2 regions of the Gorillibacterium sp. CAU 1737 genome follow, and region 1 is predicted to be linked to the other one. Evidence: riboswitches for the same ligand, from Rfam matches in the RefSeq annotation. Region 1 holds a riboswitch; the other holds the start of a gene.
The links. Region 1 has a riboswitch for glycine ahead of gcvT (glycine cleavage system aminomethyltransferase GcvT). Riboswitches for the same ligand answer to the same signal wherever they lie in the genome.
Positions count from the first base shown of each region.

Region 2: linked by a shared signal. The riboswitch ahead of AAFN83_RS10250 (amino acid permease) and the one ahead of gcvT (glycine cleavage system aminomethyltransferase GcvT) in region 1 are both predicted to bind glycine.

Region 1 is NZ_JBDQQO010000008.1:21,400-30,825, forward strand. It holds gene AAFN83_RS16465 ([Fe-Fe] hydrogenase large subunit C-terminal domain-containing protein) at 1-152, opposite strand, end outside; gene AAFN83_RS16470 ((2Fe-2S) ferredoxin domain-containing protein) at 145-396, opposite strand; gene AAFN83_RS16475 (sensor histidine kinase) at 663-2,117, opposite strand; partial or broken gene AAFN83_RS16480 (response regulator transcription factor) at 2,291-2,953, opposite strand; gene gcvH (glycine cleavage system protein GcvH) at 3,713-4,105, opposite strand; glycine riboswitch at 4,386-4,480, shown strand; glycine riboswitch at 4,484-4,627, shown strand; gene gcvT (glycine cleavage system aminomethyltransferase GcvT) at 4,753-5,874, shown strand; gene gcvPA (aminomethyl-transferring glycine dehydrogenase subunit GcvPA) at 5,871-7,226, shown strand; gene gcvPB (aminomethyl-transferring glycine dehydrogenase subunit GcvPB) at 7,223-8,794, shown strand; gene AAFN83_RS16505 (hypothetical protein) at 9,033-9,426, shown strand, end outside.
Region 2 is NZ_JBDQQO010000004.1:98,464-107,889, forward strand. It holds gene AAFN83_RS10215 (MerR family transcriptional regulator) at 1-160, shown strand, start outside; gene AAFN83_RS10220 (DUF1349 domain-containing protein) at 341-946, shown strand; gene AAFN83_RS10225 (hypothetical protein) at 1,015-1,488, shown strand; gene AAFN83_RS10230 (ABC transporter ATP-binding protein) at 1,658-2,473, opposite strand; gene AAFN83_RS10235 (FecCD family ABC transporter permease) at 2,473-3,504, opposite strand; gene AAFN83_RS10240 (FecCD family ABC transporter permease) at 3,501-4,541, opposite strand; gene AAFN83_RS10245 (iron-siderophore ABC transporter substrate-binding protein) at 4,538-5,629, opposite strand; glycine riboswitch at 5,866-5,945, shown strand; gene AAFN83_RS10250 (amino acid permease) at 6,108-7,478, shown strand; gene AAFN83_RS10255 (GbsR/MarR family transcriptional regulator) at 7,577-8,137, opposite strand; gene AAFN83_RS10260 (quaternary amine ABC transporter ATP-binding protein) at 8,376-9,426, shown strand, end outside.

The DNA of each region.
Region 1 (9,426 bases):
CGGATGCAGAGCCCGCAGGCGATACAGGTCTCCATCACATCCGCTTGACTCCCTTTGAATCGGATCGCCTTGACGGGGCAATTGCGGATGCAGCGGTAGCAGTTTTTGCAATTGGCTTTGGAGGATCGAATGAGACTGGCCGGGCTACTCATGGCGAAGCGCCCCCAGCACATGATCGTTAAAAAAACCGTCCACATCCGTCATATCCAGCTCCACGCACGAATCCTCGCCCAGCTTCACCGCTACCGCATGCTGGCAGCGTCCGGCGCAGAAATTCGCCTGCAGCGTAATCTCATCCTCCAGTCCATGCTCCTGAATCAACTGCTGAAACTCATGGATGATGCGATAAGAGCCTTGCAAGTGACAGGAGCTTCCCACGCATACCGACAAAATCATCCGTCCGTTCCCCCTCGGCGTTCTTCGTTCAATTTGGAATGACCGCTTCCCGTGCTGCATTCTTTCTTGACCAGAAGTATAGCACTCCTCGCAGCAGGGGGATGTGGAGGTTATGTGAAGTTATTCACGAGATCCTATAGATGAAGTGACACTTCTCATAGAGAACGAAACTCATGCAAAAGAAGCCGCGGCTCTCCCTGAGCAAGCGACTTTTTTTGTATGAAATGGGGCGTTGAAGGTACCATTGAGGGCGCTTTTGTCATCTTCTATCCGATGGCCCTCTCCGCTTCTTTCCGCCGCTCAATCCCTCCTTCTTTGGCAGCGGGAAAGGTTAGGGTTACCCGGGTTCCAATCCCCGGTGTGCTCTCTATCCAAACCGTGCCGCGGTACGTGTCCGCGATTCGTTTCACGATGGCGAGGCCGAGGCCGGTGCCGCCGCGCTCGCGGCTTCGTGATTTGTCCGAACGGTAGAACCGTTCAAACACATGAGGCAGGTCCTCGGCAGGAATGCCGATTCCGGTATCCCGAATGAGCGTGCACACCTCATCTCCCCTCTGCACCAACTCGACCGAAACCGTTCCTCCCGCCGGCGTATAAGCAAGCGCATTGAAAAGAACATTGCGCATCGCATGCTCCAGCTCAAAGGCGGGAACCGTTACCGGCAGGGGGAGATCGGTTCCAGAGGTGCTGACAGCGAGCTCAGGGTAAAGCCGAGCTCCTTCTTTAGCGAGTTCCTGCAGAATACCCGCTGCATCTGTATTTAGTGCGCTGGCAGAGCCAGCCCCTCGCTCTTCCAGCTCCGCAAGCAGCAAGAGCTGCTGCGTCAGCCTCTTCATCCGTTCCGTCTCGGAAAGAATGTAGCCGAGCGATTCATCCAGCACCTCTGGCTTTTCTTTGCCCCAACGACGCAGAAGCTGGGAATGGCCTTCGATTGCGGCGAGCGGTGTCTTCAGCTCATGCGAAGCATCCGCAACGAACTGCCGCTGAAGCTCAAGCCCGCTGTCGATCCGATCGAGCAAGCGGTTGAAGGTTAGCGCCAGCTCGCGGATCTCGTCGTTCGCAGCGGGAAGGACCAGACGGTCCTCCAGTCGCGCCCCATCCATGCCGCGGACACGTTCCGTCATGCTTTTTACCGGCTGGAGAGTCCTCCTCGCCGCGACATAGCCTCCGGCCGCGGCCAGTCCCACGCCAAGCACCGCACTCACCCGGAGCAGCTTGCCGATTTGGTCAACCAGCGCATCCTGCACGGTCACGGTCTCCAGAAGCTGCAAACGCACCTTGCCGAGCGTGACGAGATTTATTTCCTTTTGCGCATAGACAAACTCGTCATTCCCCAGAATCGTACGTCCTGATTCCGTGTCCTTTTCCGATGATGTCGAGCTGGTTTCTTGCGCTGTCGCTTGCTCCTCATCGCCTGTATAGGCCAATACCTTGCCGGATTTGTCGATCAGTCGAAGCAACTGGCCTTCCCGCAGATTGGACTCCAAGCTGGTGAGGTCCGGCTTGAACAGTTGCGTTAAGCTCCCATAGCGGAGCAGCTTGGGCAGGAAGGTCACATCGGTGATGCGCTGTTCCAGCTCGGCAAGCTGAGCGTCCAGCACGCGCACTCGGTTGGCTTCCGTCCAACGGCTGTAGGTTACGAAGACAAACAGGTGGGAAACGAGCAAAATGATGGCGGTGATACCGGTCATGAGCAGTACGGTTTTTCGGGTAAACGTCATGCCCCTGCTCCCCCATTCTCCGGTGGAGACACGGTGGAGGGTGAAGACGTCTGTAGCTTCGCCGACAAGGCCGAGGAAGAGGCGGTAGCTGGAGCAGCATCCATTGAGGAGGTCGCCTGCGAGGAAGCCATTGACGCTGAGGCGTTAGGAGCAGAGGCCCCCCCTTCCGGCTCGCGAAGCACATAGCCGACCCCGCGAACGGTGTGAATCAGCTTCGGCTCGAACCCATCGTCCATCTTCGCGCGCAGATAGCGAATGTACACATCCACCACATTGGTCCCTCCGTCGAAATCAACGCCCCACACTTGGTTCAAGAGGTTGTCGCGGGTTAGCGTTCGGTTTTTGTGCTTGAGCAGCCCGTGCAGCAGATCAAATTCCCGCGCGGACAGGTCGACCTCTTGCCCACCCCGCTTAACCAAACGACTGTCCGCGTCCAACACGAGATCGCCCGCTCGGTGCATCGCCTGAGAAGGAACGCTCGATCGGCGAAGAACTGCACGCAAGCGAGCGAGCAGCTCCTCAAAGTCAAAAGGCTTTGCCACGTAATCGTCCGCGCCGCAGTCAAGCCCGTTCACCTTGTCAAACAGGCTGTTTCTCGCGGTCAGCATCACAATGGGGGTGGCATGAACAGCTCGCACACGGCGACAAATCTCCATGCCGTTCAGACCCGGAAGCATCAGATCGAGCAAAATGCAGGCATGCCCGCCCGCCAGCGCCATCTCCAGCCCGGTCCTCCCCTCGTAAGCTGTTTCCGTCTCGTAGCCTGCATGACCAAGCTCCAGCTCCAGAAGCCTCGCAAGGGGCTTTTCATCTTCAATAATCAGAATTCGATCCATGGCTCTCCTCCATGCCCGCCAGCTGCGGCAAAAAGACGGCAGTCCGAACCGAGGCCGTCTGTCCGACTCGGAGATCGGTTGTTCCCCTAACCGCTCGTCTTCCTGCTATTCTGTGGTGCTGCCATCCTTTAATCAATATAATCCTGTAACCCGGTTTGCCTTCATCTTTATCATACTTATCACGCATAAGAGTTTCCTTAGCTCAAGATTAGAAAATGCTGAGAAAAGAGGCTGCTATGTAGAATCGAACGAGTGGTCTCTCTGCTCAAGCATACCTGATTTTTTCAATGGACCACTAGGATAAAAGTCAAAATAACGATCTCCCGGATCACTATTTGGTCGGAAGCGCACCATTTTCGCAAAATAAGGATCTCACAGATCGTTATTTTGTAAAGGAGCGCCGAATTGATGTGTTTTTCGTGAATTAACAATTCGCCGGATCACTATTTCACCAGAAGCACACCATTTTCGTGAAATAAGGATATCTCAGAACGTTATTTTGTAAGAAAGCGGCGGAACGGACGTGATTTTCACCGCAAATTCCCGCTCCACGCCAAAAAGCACCCACCCCGCCGGTTGTTTCAGATCGGTCTTGGGGTCGGTGCCGGAAAGGCCATGCTCATTCAGGTTCCACTTGGTTACGTTTAGCGTACTTGGTCACGCTTGGAATGTTTCGTTATGCTTGGTTAGCTTGAGGAACAGGCCTCACTTAATTACGCTTGACTATACTTGGTCACGCTTGGCGGTACTTGATTACGCTTACTCGGCGACGAGCGCCTCGTAGCTTTCGGGGGTCAGCAGCTTCGCGAGCGCTTCCTCCAGTTCTCCGTCCACCTCCAGCTCGACGATCCACCCTTCTCCGTAGGGAGCGGTGTTGACGAGCTCGGGCTGATCCACCAGCGTTTCGTTTACCTTCGTGACGGTTCCGCTGACCGGGGAATATAGGTCGGAGACGGTTTTGACGGACTCGATGGTGCCGAGGCTGTCGCCGGCCGCTACGCTTGCGCCAAGTTCAGGCAGTTCCACAAAAACAATATCGCCGAGCCGGCTTTGGGCAAAATCCGTGATGCCGATCCGCACGGTGCGGGATGCCCCTTTTGCCGCCCATTCATGCTCTTCGCTGTAAAGCAAGTCCGCTTTGATTTCGCTCATGGCTATGACCCTCGCTTCAAAGTGCTCTTCTTCCGGGGAGCGGATGGTGCACAATGCCGTACAAAAGCACGGTCCGAACCGCAGACCATCCGATTGGAAAAAGGCGGGAACCTCCAGCGGCGGTTGCCGCATACGTATTTAAAGTACCGGATCGGTTAGGCGAATGTCAATGGGGGTCCCCCACCTAAAAAATGTTTGTGTGAGTTATCTTGACACTGACGCTCTTTTCGCTTATTAATGAATTATAATCATTATCATAATTGGTGAACCGCATATGCGGATGAACGCAATGGGAGAGATTACCGGGGAACCGGTAACGCCGAAGGAGTAACCCATTCTGGGGAATCTCTCAGGCAAAAGGACCATTGCCGGACGCGTCTCTGGAGAGCACCCGCCTAAGGGCGTGCTTCACCCATACGCTTTACGGCGGATTCGCGGGTTGGAAGACACGCTTCGGGTCACCCAAGGGGAAACTTGCATCCAAGCCATTCGCAAGGTAACTCTCAGGTACAAAGGACAGAGGAAAAGCACAGGCTTCGATGGCGAAGCTGCGGGCTTTTTCGGCTGTCCTTTTTTGATGCGGACGCATCGGGGCGGCCGATGGGCGCCATCTTAAGTATCGACTACGCGAACCGTGAGGTGAGGAGATGTCCGACTTGAAACGAACCCCGTTGTTCCCGCTTTACTCCGCGCATGAAGGCGCCCGCTGCATTGATTTTGGCGGTTGGGAGCTTCCTGTGCAGTTTTCCGGCATTCAAGCCGAGCATGATGCCGTCCGCCTGCGCGCGGGCCTGTTCGACGTTTCCCATATGGGAGAGGTTTTTGTGAGCGGCCGTGATGCAGAGGCCTATCTGCAAAAGCTCACCGTGAACGATGTCACCCGGCTTGCGGATGGAACCGCCCAATACAGCCTCATGTGCTACCCCGATGGAGGGACCGTCGACGACCTGCTCGTCTACCGGCTGAATGCCGAACGGTTCCTCCTTGTGCTAAATGCCGCCAATCGGGAAAAGGACCTGGAGTGGCTGGCCCGCCACCTCGAAGGCGACGTCACCCTGGACGATCAGAGCGACGAGACGGCGCTCATCGCGCTGCAAGGTCCGCAGGCCGGAGCGATCCTAACCAAGCTCGCCGCTTCGCCGGAGCAGATGAGCGCGCTGAAGCCGTTCACCTTCCTCGCGGAGACGGAGATCGCAGGCGTGAAGCTCTTGCTCTCCCGTACCGGGTATACCGGAGAAGACGGCTTCGAGCTGTACGCGCCAGCCGAGCAAGCAGGTGCGCTCTGGACCCGCCTCCTAGAAGCGGGAGAACCCGAGGGCCTTGTCCCAATTGGACTTGGAGCGCGGGACACACTGCGGTTTGAGGCGGGACTGTCGCTCTACGGACAGGAGCTGTCCGACACGATCAGCCCGCTGGAAGCCGGACTCGCTCGCTGGGTGAAGCTCGACAAGGGCGACTTCATCGGCCGCGAGGCGCTTCTGCGCCAGAAGGAACAAGGCGTGCCGCGCAAGCTGGTCGGCATCGAAATGCTCGACCGAGGCATTCCGCGCTCGCACTACCCCCTCTATGCGAACGGGGAGCGGATCGGAGAAGTCACCACCGGCACCCGCTCGCCCAGCCTGAAGCGGGACCTCGGCCTCGCGTTGGTGAAAGCGGAGCATGCCGAACTTGGCACCGAGATCGAAATCGAAATTCGCGGCAAACGGCTGAAGGCCGTCGTCATCACCGCGCCATTCTATAAACGCAACCGAAAGGAGACGGCGAAATGAAGCATCGCTACCTGCCCATTACCGAGCAAGACGAACAAGCCATGCTGCAGGAGATCGGGGTCGACACCGTCGAGGACCTGTTCGCCGATATCCCGGAGGACGTCCGCTTCAAGGGGCGGCTGAACGTATCCGAAGCGCTTGACGAGTATGAGCTGCTCAAGCACATGCGCGCACTCGCCGGCAAAAACGCTGATTCGGATCGTTACGTCAGCTTCCTGGGTGCCGGGATCTACGACCATCATGTTCCGGTCGTCATCAACCATGTCATCTCCCGCTCCGAATTCTACACCGCCTATACCCCCTATCAGCCGGAGATCAGCCAAGGCGAGCTGCAGGCAATCTTTGAATTTCAATCGTACATCTGCGAGCTGACCGGCATGGCCGCCGCCAACGCGAGCATGTACGACGGCGCGACCGCGCTCGGCGAAGCGGGTGCCCTTGCGGCGGCCCATACCCGCCGCCGCAAGCTCGTCGTCTCCCGGGCCGTCCATCCCGAGGCCCGGCAGATCCTCAAGACCACCGCCCATGGCTTGAACCTCGACGTGGTCGAGGTGGGCCTGGCGGGCGGGGTCACAGATCATGCCGCGCTGGCGGCGGCCGTCGACGGCGATACCGCAGCGGTCCTCCTCCAGTCGCCGAATTTCTTCGGCGCCATTGAGGACCTCGCGGCGGTGGAGCCGATCGCACACGGCGCAGGCGCGCTGTTCATCGTGAGCGCGAATCCGCTCGCGATGGGGCTTCTCGAGCCGCCGGGCCGGCTCGGCGCCGACATCTGCGTCGGCGATGCGCAGCCGCTCGGCATCTCCGAGTCGCTCGGCGGCCCCACCTGCGGCTTCTTCGCCGTCACGGACGCCTTGAAGCGCAAGATGCCCGGCCGAATCGTCGGCCAGACGGTCGACCGCGAAGGCAAGCGCGGCTTCGTGCTGACGCTGCAAACCCGCGAGCAGCACATTCGCCGGGAGAAGGCGACCTCGAACATCTGCTCGAACCAGGCGCTGCTCGCGCTCTGCGCATCGGTCTACCTCTCCGTGATGGGCAAGGAAGGCTTGAAGGAAGCCGCCCATCTGAATGTGCAAAAGGCCCATTACGCCGCCAAGACACTCGCCGCTCTGCCGGGCGTGGAGTTGGCCCTGCCCTCCCCCTTCTTCAACGAATTTGTCCTGAAGGTAGCGAAGGACTCAACGCTAGCCGAAGTGAACGAACAGTTGCTCACGGCTGGCTTTATCGGCGGCTATGACCTCGGGCGGGATTACCCCGAGTTCGCCGGTCACCTGCTTGTCGCCGTAACCGAGCGTCGCACGAAGAACGAGATTGATCAGTTTGCCAAAGAACTGGAGGGGATTCTGGGATGAGATTTCGCTACGACCACCTAAACGCCGCCGATTCGGGCGCACCAGCCGGTTCTGGAAACCCGGCAGCACCGGAAACGAACACTGCCAACCAGGTCGCTTCGCCCCCTGCTGGAGAACATGATCAAGCGCTCATCTTCGAACTGAGCCGTCCCGGCCGCATCGCTTACTCGCTGCCTGCCTGCGACGTACCGGAAGTTGAGGTTTCGGAGCTGGTTCCCGATGCCCTTCTCCGCAAAAAGGCCGCTGAGCTTCCCGAGGTGTACGAAGTCGATGTCATTCGTCACTACACCGCCTTGTCCCGACGCAATTTCGGGATCGACAACGGGTTCTACCCGCTCGGCTCCTGTACGATGAAATACAACCCGAAGATCAACGAAGACACCGCCCGTTTCCCCGGCTTCGCGAAGATACATCCGTACCAGCCGGAATCCTCGATCCAGGGCGCTCTTGAGCTGTTGTACACGCTGCAGGAGGACCTCGCCGCCATCACCGGCATGGATCAAGTGACCCTGCAGCCTGCCGCCGGCGCGCATGGAGAATGGACCGGACTCATGATGATCCGTGCTTACCATGAGAAGAACGGAGAGAAACGCACCAAGGTTATCGTGCCGGACTCTTCCCACGGCACCAACCCCGCGAGTGCAACCGCCGCCGGGTTTGAGACCGTGACGATCAAGTCCACACCGGACGGCCTGGTCGACTTGAACGCCCTTCGCGCAGCCGTCGGGTCGGACACTGCCGCCCTCATGCTCACCAACCCGAACACGCTCGGCTTGTTCGAGCGCGACATTCGGGCAATTGCCGACATCGTCCACGAGGCAGGCGGGCTTGTCTATTACGACGGGGCCAACTCCAACGCCATCATGGGCATCACCCGTCCCGGCGACATGGGCTTTGACGTTGTCCATTTGAATCTGCACAAGACGATGAGCACTCCGCACGGCGGCGGCGGTCCCGGCTCCGGTCCAGTTGGCGTGAAGGCGAAGCTCATTCCTTTCCTGCCAAGCCCGCTCGTCGTGAAGAGTGAAGCCGGTACCTATTCGCTCGACGCGGAGCGTCCCGATTCCATCGGTCGTGTCAAAGCCTACTATGGCAATTTCGGCATTCTCGTCCGCGCCTACACGTATATTCGCAGCTACGGTCCGGACGGCCTGCGCCGCGTCTCCGAGTGCGCTGTGCTGAACGCCAACTACATGCGCAAGCGGCTGTCCGCCTACTACGAAGCGCCGTATGATACGATCTGCAAGCACGAATTCGTCCTCTCCGGCAAAAAGCTTGCCGCCTACGGCGTCCGCACCCTCGACGTTGCCAAGCGCTTGCTCGATTTTGGCTACCACCCGCCGACGATCTACTTCCCGCTCAACGTCGAGGAATGCATCATGATCGAGCCGACCGAGACGGAGAGCAAGGAAACGCTCGACGGCTTCATCGACACGATGATCCGCATCGCAAAGGAAGCCGAGACCGATCCCGACCTTCTCCACAACGCTCCATACACAACAGCAGTCCGTCGCCTGGACGAAGCGCTCGCCGCGCGGAAGCCGGTCTTGAACTGCTCCTGCGGGTAAAGCAGAGCGGAAGAATGGTGCTAACAAAATAGAAAGCCGCTGCAGGAAGCCGCAGGATCACTTGTCGATCCCTCTTGGGATGGAACGTGATTCTGCGGCTTTTTTTCGATCGTACATCCCCTCCTTCTTTTCGCAACATGGATCTTTTATTTACAAGATAAGGATCTTTCTGTATGTTATCCCTACATCCCAGTAAGTCTGACTTTTCTACCAAATCTCTAGATTAGGGGGACGTACGATGATGTACAGAAAGAAACCAATTATTCTTCTCCTGTTAGCCATCCTCGGGTTGGTGATCGGCACTCTTTTTTATGTGTACCAGTTGAAACACCCTACGCCTATAAAAAGAATAAGCATTCAAGCCTCCATCATCTTGTATAGAGAGAGTGGTGATCTGATTGACGATTCGGACCTCATCGCCATCGCAAGCCCTCTGGATGCTTTCGAAGATCGGGAACCCTCCACCCAAACGTATTCAGACGGCGAAATGATGAGCTTCCATACGAATACAAGGATCAAGCTATCTAAAATCCTAAAAAACACTACGGATCTAAACTTGGAGGAATCATCCGAGATGACGATTACTGAACCGATTATGCGCGATCGGAATGCGCTTGGGGAAATGCAAATCA
Region 2 (9,426 bases), on a different contig from region 1:
CTCTTCGTGGAATACCCTAACAGCCGCACTGTCCAAGGACAGCAGCTACCAAACGGATCGGTCGCGGCTGTGTTTCGAAGAGCACATACGCAACGACCAACCCGAGGGGGGCGGGAATGCGTATCATCTGACCCTGCTGCAGCCGGTAAAAGAAAGGTAGGACGCGGGTAGAAAGGTTAGAAAAGACAGGGGTCTTCCATGCTCTCGGCGGAAAATCGAAGCCCGATTCCCTAATCGGGAATGGTATACTGACAAAAATACCGGTTCTCTCTCAGGCGATGCTGAGGTCTTCTGCCATTGGCGGAGAGAAGGGACTGGGCTTCGTGAGGAGGAGTACGCCGTGACGAGGAAGAGAATGGACTGGGAGGCCGGGAGCTGGCTGAATGCGCCGCTGGCTGCCCGAAGAGAAGGGGGATCCTTGAAGGTTGCACCCGAAAAGGGAAGGGATTTCTGGAAGAAGACCCTGTACGGATTTGAGTTTGAGGATGGAGCCGCTCTGCTTGCGGAGTGGGACCCTGAAACGGCCGTCGAGGTAACGTTCCAACTCTCGTCCTTTACCGAATTGTATGATCAGGCCGGTATCCTGTTGTACCATGGGCCGGCACAATGGATCAAAACGGGGATCGAGATCAATGACGGCATCCCCCAGCTCTCTGCGGTGGTAACCGATGGTTACTCCGACTGGTCGCTTGCGGCCGTACCGGAATGGGTGGGGGAGGAAGTGACCCTTCGCGCCTCCATCCTGAAGGATGCGGTAATCCTTCGGGCTCGGACCGCTCATCATGCATGGCGCACGATTCGGGTGGCTCGGTTTCCCTACGCGGCGGGAAATCAAGCGGGTCCTTTCGCGTGCGCGCCAACCCGGGAAGGCTTCGAGGTTACCTTCTCTCGCTGGGATTTCACGGAACGGGATGAAGACCTGCACACCGATCCACCGACGGAGTAGAGGGGGCGGGGAAGCGTCCGCATTTCAATCAGACTGGAGGAGTTATCATTCGGTTAGGAAGGAAAATTATGGTGATCATTCCAATCAGTATTCTATTTCTAGCCTTTACTTTCGTTCTCTTGTCCACAAGGAAGGAAGTAATTGATACATCTCTAACGATGTATGATATAAACGGGATTTACGTGAACCAACATATGAAGGGACAGACGGATACACAAGGTCGTGACTTTAAGATCAAGATTCAACTAACGAAGAAGAACCCTGTACTTAGTAATCCACGTTTTGAAGGTAGCATTACCATAAATAATGTTGAGTATGTCTTTGATCATGCTTCAGAAGGTGTATCGAATGAGAGACAACTATTGATCTTCAGAAATAAGATCGGAACATCTCTTCTACACTTCGATGAGGTACTGATGTATACTACAAAGGATTTTTCAACCATGATACTTGTAAATCCAGACTTTGTTCTTTCGGGACCAAGTGATTCTGTCGAGGATGCAATAAAAAAGTATCAGTCCATTAATCTTACTGTTGAATAAGAGCAAAGCTCCAGCAATTAACAAGAACTTTAGTAGATCGTTTTTCAGAAATGGGCTATTTAGATGCTGGAAAGCCATTTGGTAATTTTAAAAAAGATGGTGTCCCATAAGTCATCGAAGACGACTGAGGGGCACCATCTTTCTGCATGGAGAGAGAAGCACCGGAACGTTACGTAGTCGCAGCATTCTGAACATGATAGCGGCCTTTGGGCACCACCATAGGGGAGCCTGAGATGGGGTCGGCAATCACGGAGCAATCGAGACCGAAGATGTCCTTCACCAAGGTGCTTGTGACCACCTCTGACGGTGTGCCTTCCGCGACCAGTTTCCCTTTTTGCAGGGCAAAGATGTGGTCGGCATAACGTGCAGACAGGTTGATATCGTGAAGCACCATGACGATCGTCGTGCCGTGCTTTCGGTTGAGGTCGGTGAGCAGATCCAGAATTTCGACCTGATAGGTAATATCCAGGAAGGTGGTCGGTTCGTCGAGAAACAGAATGTCGGTTTGCTGCGCCAGGGCCATCGCAATCCATACGCGCTGGCGCTGACCGCCGGACAGCTCGTCAATGTTGTGATTCGCGAACTCGGTGATGTCCATGATCCGCATCGCTTCGGCAACCGCCTCGTAATCCTTTTTGGACCAGGTGCTGAACAAGGATTGATGCGGGAAGCGCCCGCGCCCAACCAAGTCTGCGACCGATATCCCTTCCGGAACGATAGGCGATTGCGGCAGCAGACCCACCACCCGCGCGAACTGCTTCGGCGGTATTTTGCCGATGGGCTTTCCGTCGATGGTGATTTTGCCGGAGGTCGGCTTGATCAGCCGGGCCAGCGTCTTCAGCAGCGTCGACTTGCCGCAGCCGTTCGCTCCGATGATGACGCTGATTTGGCCGTCCGGGATCACGAGATCAATTCCATGGATAACCGTCTTCTGATCGTAACCCGCTACGAGCTGCTCCGCCTGAAATTGATGTGTCGGTCTCATTATAAAACTCCCTTTCGGTTCATTCGGATCAGCAGGAAGATCAGATACGGCGCTCCGAGAATCCCCGTCATGATGCCCACCGGGAAGCGGTACTGGAACGCAAATTGTCCGACCAGATCAGCCGCCAACACCAAATTCACACCGACAAGCCCAGCCGGAATGACGTTCGAGAAGCCCACTCCGACGAGTCTCTTCGCAATCGGTCCCGAAAGGAAGGAGGTGAAGGCGATGGGTCCTGTGGTGGCCGTAGCGATTGCGATCATGCAGACGGAGCTCACGATGAGGGCGATCCGGGTTCGGTCGGTGTGGATGCCGAGAGAGGTGGCGGCTTGCTCCCCAAGCTCCAGCAGACTGAGATGCTTCCCGAGCAAGGCCACGACTGGCGTAAAGATCAGCACAGTAATGATCAGTGGAGGCAGCTCATACAGCTGAATGCCGTTCAGGCTGCCCGTGAGCCATCGGATGGCGGCGGGAATGTCCTGCTGTGCCCCAACGAGCAGGAGGTAAGAGATGAGGGCGTCCAGCATGGCTTGAATGCCGATGCCGATCAGGATCAGGCGCCCGATGGAGAACGCTCTACCTCTGGACAGCACATAGATGACGAGGACGGTGGCGAGCCCAGCCGCAACCGATGCGGCCGAGATCGTCGCCCGACTCGAATGGAACACCGTGATGCAGAGGACGGCTGCTACGCTTGACCCCGAGGTGATGCCGATTACATTCGGATTCGCGAGGGGGTTGCGCAGCATCGTCTGGAAGGTGTTCCCGGCTAGGCCGAAGGCAAATCCGGCGAAGAGGCCCGCCAGCATTCTCGGCAAGCGAACGGTGTTTACGGCAAAGCTGACTCCTTTGAGCTCCTCCCCGGAAAGGGCCCGAAGGATATCCCTCACCGGATAGATGGTGTTTCCCAGAAGGAGCATGGCACAGCAGAGGATGAGGGCGAGCACCGTAAGGAGGCAAGTAACCAGCATCCAGCGGCGTTGTCTCTGACGGCGGCCTGCAGCAATATAGGCTATCGAATGAGTTGTCATAAGGAACGCACTTTCGATCTCATCGCAAGGATGATTAATAGCGGAGCTCCGACAAAGGCGGTGACGACCCCGACCTCAAGCTCTCCGGGACTGGCGATGAGTCGGCCGACAACATCGGAGGAGATCAGAATGACGGCTCCCGAGAGAGCAGACATGGGGATGACAAACCGCAGGTCGGGCCCCAAAACAAGGCGCATGAGGTGGGTAGCGAGAAGGCCGACAAACCCGATAGGGCCGGCCAGCGCCGTAGCTGTGCCGCACAGAAGGACACCGGCCAGCGCCGCAATAAGGCGCAGCACGCCTGTTCGAACCCCGAGCCCGGTTGCGACATCGTCTCCGAGCGCGAGCGCATTGAGCGCAGGCGCTGTCAGGAAGGCGATGACGACGCCGACGATCAGAAACGGGGTAAACGTAGCGATAGCGCTCCAGCTTCCTGAGCCGATGCTTCCGACTTGCCAGAAGCGGAATTGGTCCATGACGTAAGCGCGTGGAATCATGACCGCCGAGACCAGGGAAGAGAGAGCAGCACTGATAGCGGCGCCCGCCAATACAAGCTTAATGGGCGTGGCACCGCCACGCCCCATCGAACCGATGCCGAACACAAATATCGCCGTGATCGCCGCCCCGGCCAAGGCCAGCCAGATGTACTCACTGGCTGTATTGATGTTCAGGAAGGCGATTCCGCAAACGACAAACAAGGCGGCGCCGGTATTCACGCCCAGAATGCTCGGGTCCGCAATCGGGTTGCGGGTAACCGATTGCATCAGTGCACCCGAAACGCCGAGCGCCGCACCGCAGAACAACCCGAAGACAGTTCGCGAGATTCGCTTGCGAACGACGTTGGCTCCATAGGAATCGACGTCAGGATGAAACAGCCCGTCGATCAGCTCCGGAACCTTCACCAGCCGGGGGCCAAAGACCAGAGAGGCCACTACGCAAAGCCCGAGCAGCACCAGACCGATCAACAGGATGATCGCGAAGTTCTTCGGAATTTGGGAGTGGGGGGATGTGCGTGTTGAACCCGAGGAAGTACTCATTTGACCTTGTCGGCAGCTCCTCCGATGAGTTTGAGGTAATCATCAATGGTGTACGCGATCGAGAGCGGATTCGGGGTGCCGGCAGCTACAAGGGGCGTGTCGGAGTCGATGAATGCGACGGAGCCTCTTTGGATCGCAGGGATTTTACCAAGCAGGGGATCAGCCTGGATAGTCTTGAGCAGGGCGTCATTGCCATAGCCAATGATCAGATCGGCATCATAGAGAGCTTCCGTATTCTCGACGCTCAGCTCCAGGGAGTATTTCTTCGGGTCCGTGATCAGCTTCGTGATGCTGTCCGGATAAACCATGCCCATCTCAAACAGGAAGGAGACGCGGGAGTCTACGGGCGTATAGATGTGCAGCTTGGAGAAGTCCTTCGCATTGAAGTTGACCCAAACGACTTTCTTGTCTTTGATCTGAGGGTAGTGGCTCAGCTTCTCATTCACCATGTTCTCGGTGTCTTGAATGAGCTTCTCGCCTTCGGCCTTCATGCCCATGCCGGTTGCGTTCATCGTCACTTGCTCACGCCAGGTGGTAGCCCAGGGCGCCGTCGGATAGGGAACGACCGGTGCAATCTTGCTGAGCGTGTTGTAATCTTCCTGGGTAATGCCGGAGTAAGCAGCGAGAATGACATCGGGGTTGGAGTCCGAGATTGCTTCAAAATCAAGGCCGTCGGTGTCCTGGAAGACGTTCGGGTCCTTCACGCCGAGCTCATCGAGCTTTTGCTTGGTCCACGGCAGGAGGCCGCTGCCGTCTTGAACGCCGAAGTTCGCAGCCGAGAAGCCGACCGGAACCACTCCGAGGGCAAGAACCACGTCATGGTTGGCCCATTGAATGGTCGCGACGCGTTCCGGCTTGCTCTTGATAACCGTTTCGCCGAGGGCGTGCTTGATCACAATCGGATATTCTTCGGTGCTGGCGGGGGAAGCAGAAGTTTCCGCGCTGGGGGCTTCGGTGCTGGCCGGGGCACTTTCAGACGGAGACGGAGAAGCGCTGGAGCTGGATTGCTGACTGGAGCATCCAACCAATGCCACGGCAAGGATGGAAGAAAGGAAGAGGGTTGTGAAGGACTTGCGTTTCGTGTTCATGAGAGCACCCTTTCGGTTCTGAGATAGAATCGCTACTTATTTAGAATCATTATTAATAATGATAACGATTCTCATTATCATAAAATATATAGTTGTAGCGAACAGGTTGTCAATGCAAATGGGCATGTTTTCAGAGGAGGAATTGTCATTGACAAAATCTTTACCCGGGATTACGATTGATAAATAAATTTAATAGTTAGCAGCATGCTTTGATTGCTATGGATCACACTATAGCAGGAGCGGCTTCTGGAGAGACCGTGAGGAATCGCGGCGCCGAAGGGTTCACAATCTCAGGCAAAAGGACAGAAGAGTAGTAACGATTTTATTTGTCGTTCTCCATCCCGGAGGAACGGCCGATACGATTTTTATTGCTTTTTGGGACGATGAGATTGGAGAGATCCAATCTCTTTTTGTTGTTCACTGACTTTGTCGCCCCTCGACCCCAGGGAAGATGTTCAATAACAAGGGGGAGTTTGGATTGGCACAGCAAGAGTTAAAGAGGGAGTTAGAGAATCGGCATGTTCAGCTTATCGCCATCGGCGGTACCATCGGGACGGGGTTGTTCTTAGGATCGGGGAAAGCGATCCAGCAGGCGGGACCCTCCATCATCTTTGCTTATCTCATCGTTGGCATCGCGGTCTTTTTCGTGATGAGGGCGCTCGGAGAGCTTCTGTTATCCAAAGCGGGGTATCAATCCTTTACGGATATCGCCGAGGACTATCTGGGGCCGCGCGTCGCGTTCGTCACCGGATGGACCTACTGGTTTTGCTGGATCATGACCGCAATGGCGGATGTAATCGCAGTGGGCATCTACATTCAATATTGGTTCGATATTCCTCAGTGGGTACCGGAGCTGATCTGCCTGATCATTTTGCTTGGACTGAACCTGCTGACGGTCAAAAATTTTGGAGAATTGGAATTCTGGTTTGCTTTGATCAAGGTCGTGACTATTCTCGCCCTGATTGCCATTGGAATTGTCCTGCTGATCATCGGGTTCAAGACGGGAGCTGGAACGGTGTCGGTCACGAACATTTGGAAGCACGGCGGGCTTTTCCCAAACGGGGTATCCGGGTTCCTGCTGTCCTTCCAAATGGTAGTGTTCGCTTTTGTCGGGGTGGAGCTGGTGGGGGTGTCGGCGGCAGAAACCTCCGATCCAGAGAAGAACATTCCGTCGGCCATCAATAAAATTCCGATGCGTATCCTGTTTTTCTATGTAGGGGCCATCGTCGCTTTGCTCTGCATCAATCCCTGGACGGAGCTCAGTCCCGGCGAAAGTCCCTTTGTGAAGACCTTTGCTCTCGTGGGCATTCCGATTGCCGCGGGCATCATCAACTTTGTCGTCCTCACGTCCGCCGCTTCCGCCTGCAACAGCGGGATGTTCTCCACGAGCCGCATCCTCTATAACCTGGGGAAGAAGGATCAGGCGCCTGCGCCTTTTGCCAGGCTCAACAAAAATCACGTGCCCAAGAACGGACTGCTCGTCTCCACGCTCGTCCTGTCGGCGGGCGCCCTCCTCAGCAAGCTGATTCCCGAGCAAGCCTTCGGCATCGTGACGACCATCAGCGCCATCTGCTTCATTTGGGTGTGGGGTGTCGTCCTCGTCAGCCACATTCGCTATAAGAAAACACAGCCTAACCTACAAGCAGCGTCGAAATTCAAGGCGCCCTTCACTCCTTTTGTTAACTACGCTGTTCTTGTTCTTTTTGCAGCGATCCTCGTGATCATGCTGATTGCGGAGGAGACCCGTCCGGCCCTGCTGTTAACCCCCTTGTGGTTTATTCTGTTGTTTGCTTTGTCTTACTCCAATCGGAGGAAGGAAGCGGGTGTTCCGGTACAAGGAAAGGGTTAAAGGGTAATCGAACGATTCGCGCCGATTGTCTCAAATGAAAGCGAAAGCCCCAGCTCCGCCAATAGGCGCGGAACCGGGGCTTTTTGTTGTTGCGCAGGCTATTCGTTTTCCTTGGGGACCAGTTGGAAGATGTCCTCTGATTCGAACGCCTCGATCAGCCGGATCAGCCACTTGTAGTACCGGATGGCCTCGTCGATCTTGACGAGATCGGCCTGGACCTGCCTCTCCAGCTCCTCGTCTCCGGTGTAGGAATCGGCAATCGCCAACAGCTCGGACCGCGACTTGCGAAGGGCTTGCAGGTTGATCTCGGCCGCCTTGCCCCACTTGATCGAGAAGAAGTCGGCGAACGTCTGGTACCAATCGAGCTCGACCTCATACAAGTCCTTGCGCGAGCCCTTTTCCCAGACCTTGTTGACCATCTTGAGGTCCACCAGCGTGCGGACACCGGTGCTCATGCTGGTCTTGCTCATCTCCATGGCTTGTCCCATTGCGTCGAGCGTCATGGGTCTATTCTGAAAAAATAAGAGTCCGTATAGATGGCCCGTGGACGGAGTGATTCCGTACAGCTCCATGTTGTTCCCGATTGCTTCAATAACTCGCTTCCGCGCCTTGAGCAAAGCCAATTCCTGCTCGGGGCTCAGACCGTTACTGCGCTCCATCTTTTTTCACCTAGCCTTCGTATTTTACATCGTAATTGTAAGAAACTATCTCATTAAAGTAAAGATAAAGGATGGGTGGAGAAAAAGAGGATCGAGGAGGATTCGGGAGTTATCTTCGTACAGAAATAACTGTACGTTCTGTAAAAGCAGATAAAAAAGTTGACACTGGATGGATAATGTTTTTACACTTATAGGGATGCAAAACGAAGATCGCAACCGAAAGGAAGGGGTGAACCGGATGGCGATCATTGAAGCAAAGCAAGTCACGAAGGTATTTGGTCCCGATCCGGAATCGATTCTTCGCCTGATGGACGAAGGGTGGACGAAGGAGCGGGTTTACCGCGAGAAGCAGCACACGGTCGGTGTAAACAAGGTCAGTTTCGCCGTTGAACCGGGTGAGATATTCGTTATTATGGGGCTGTCGGGAAGCGGTAAATCGACGCTCGTGAGGCTGTTAAACCGCCTGATCGAGCCAACACGCGGCAGCATTGCCATCCATGGCAAGGATATCGTCAAGATGAACAAGGAAGAGCTGCTGCAGGTGCGCCGCAAGCAGATCAGCATGGTCTTTCAGAAGTTTGCGTTATTCCCGCACCGAACGGTAGCGGAGAACGTGGAATATGGACTTGAAGTGCAGGGAGTCGACAAGGCAACGCGTCGGCAAAAGGCGCTCGACTCGCTTACGCTCGTCGGTCTTGGCGATTGGGCGGACAGCTTGCCCTCTCAGCTGAGCGGCGGCATGCAGCAGCGAGTCGGCCTCGCTCGGGCGCTGGCGAACGACCCGGACATTCTGCTCATGGACGAAGCCTTCAGCGCGCTCGATCCGCTGATTCGCAAGGAGATGCAGGATGAGCTGTTGGAGCTGCAAGAGAAGATGAAGAAGACCATCATCTTTATTACCCATGACCTGGATGAGGCGCTTCGTATCGGAGATCGGATCGCCCTCATGAAGGACGGCAGTGTTGTGCAGATCGGCACGCCGGAAGAGGTCATGATGAATCCGGCAAATGAATATGTCGAGCGGTTCGTCGAGGATGTGGACTTGTCCAAGGTGCTGACGGCCGCTTCGGTCATGCGCCGTCCGGAGACAATTGGACTCGATCGCGGCCCGCGTGTCGCCCTCCAGCTTATGAGGGAGAGCGGTATCTCGAATCTGTTCGTCGTGGACCGGGGCCGCAAGCTGATTGGGGTCATCACAGCGGATGACGCCTCGGCGGCCGTTCGCGAAGGCAAGCGCCTGGAGGACATCGTCATTCGCGACGTCGCCGTGGTGGATAAGGATCGGCTGC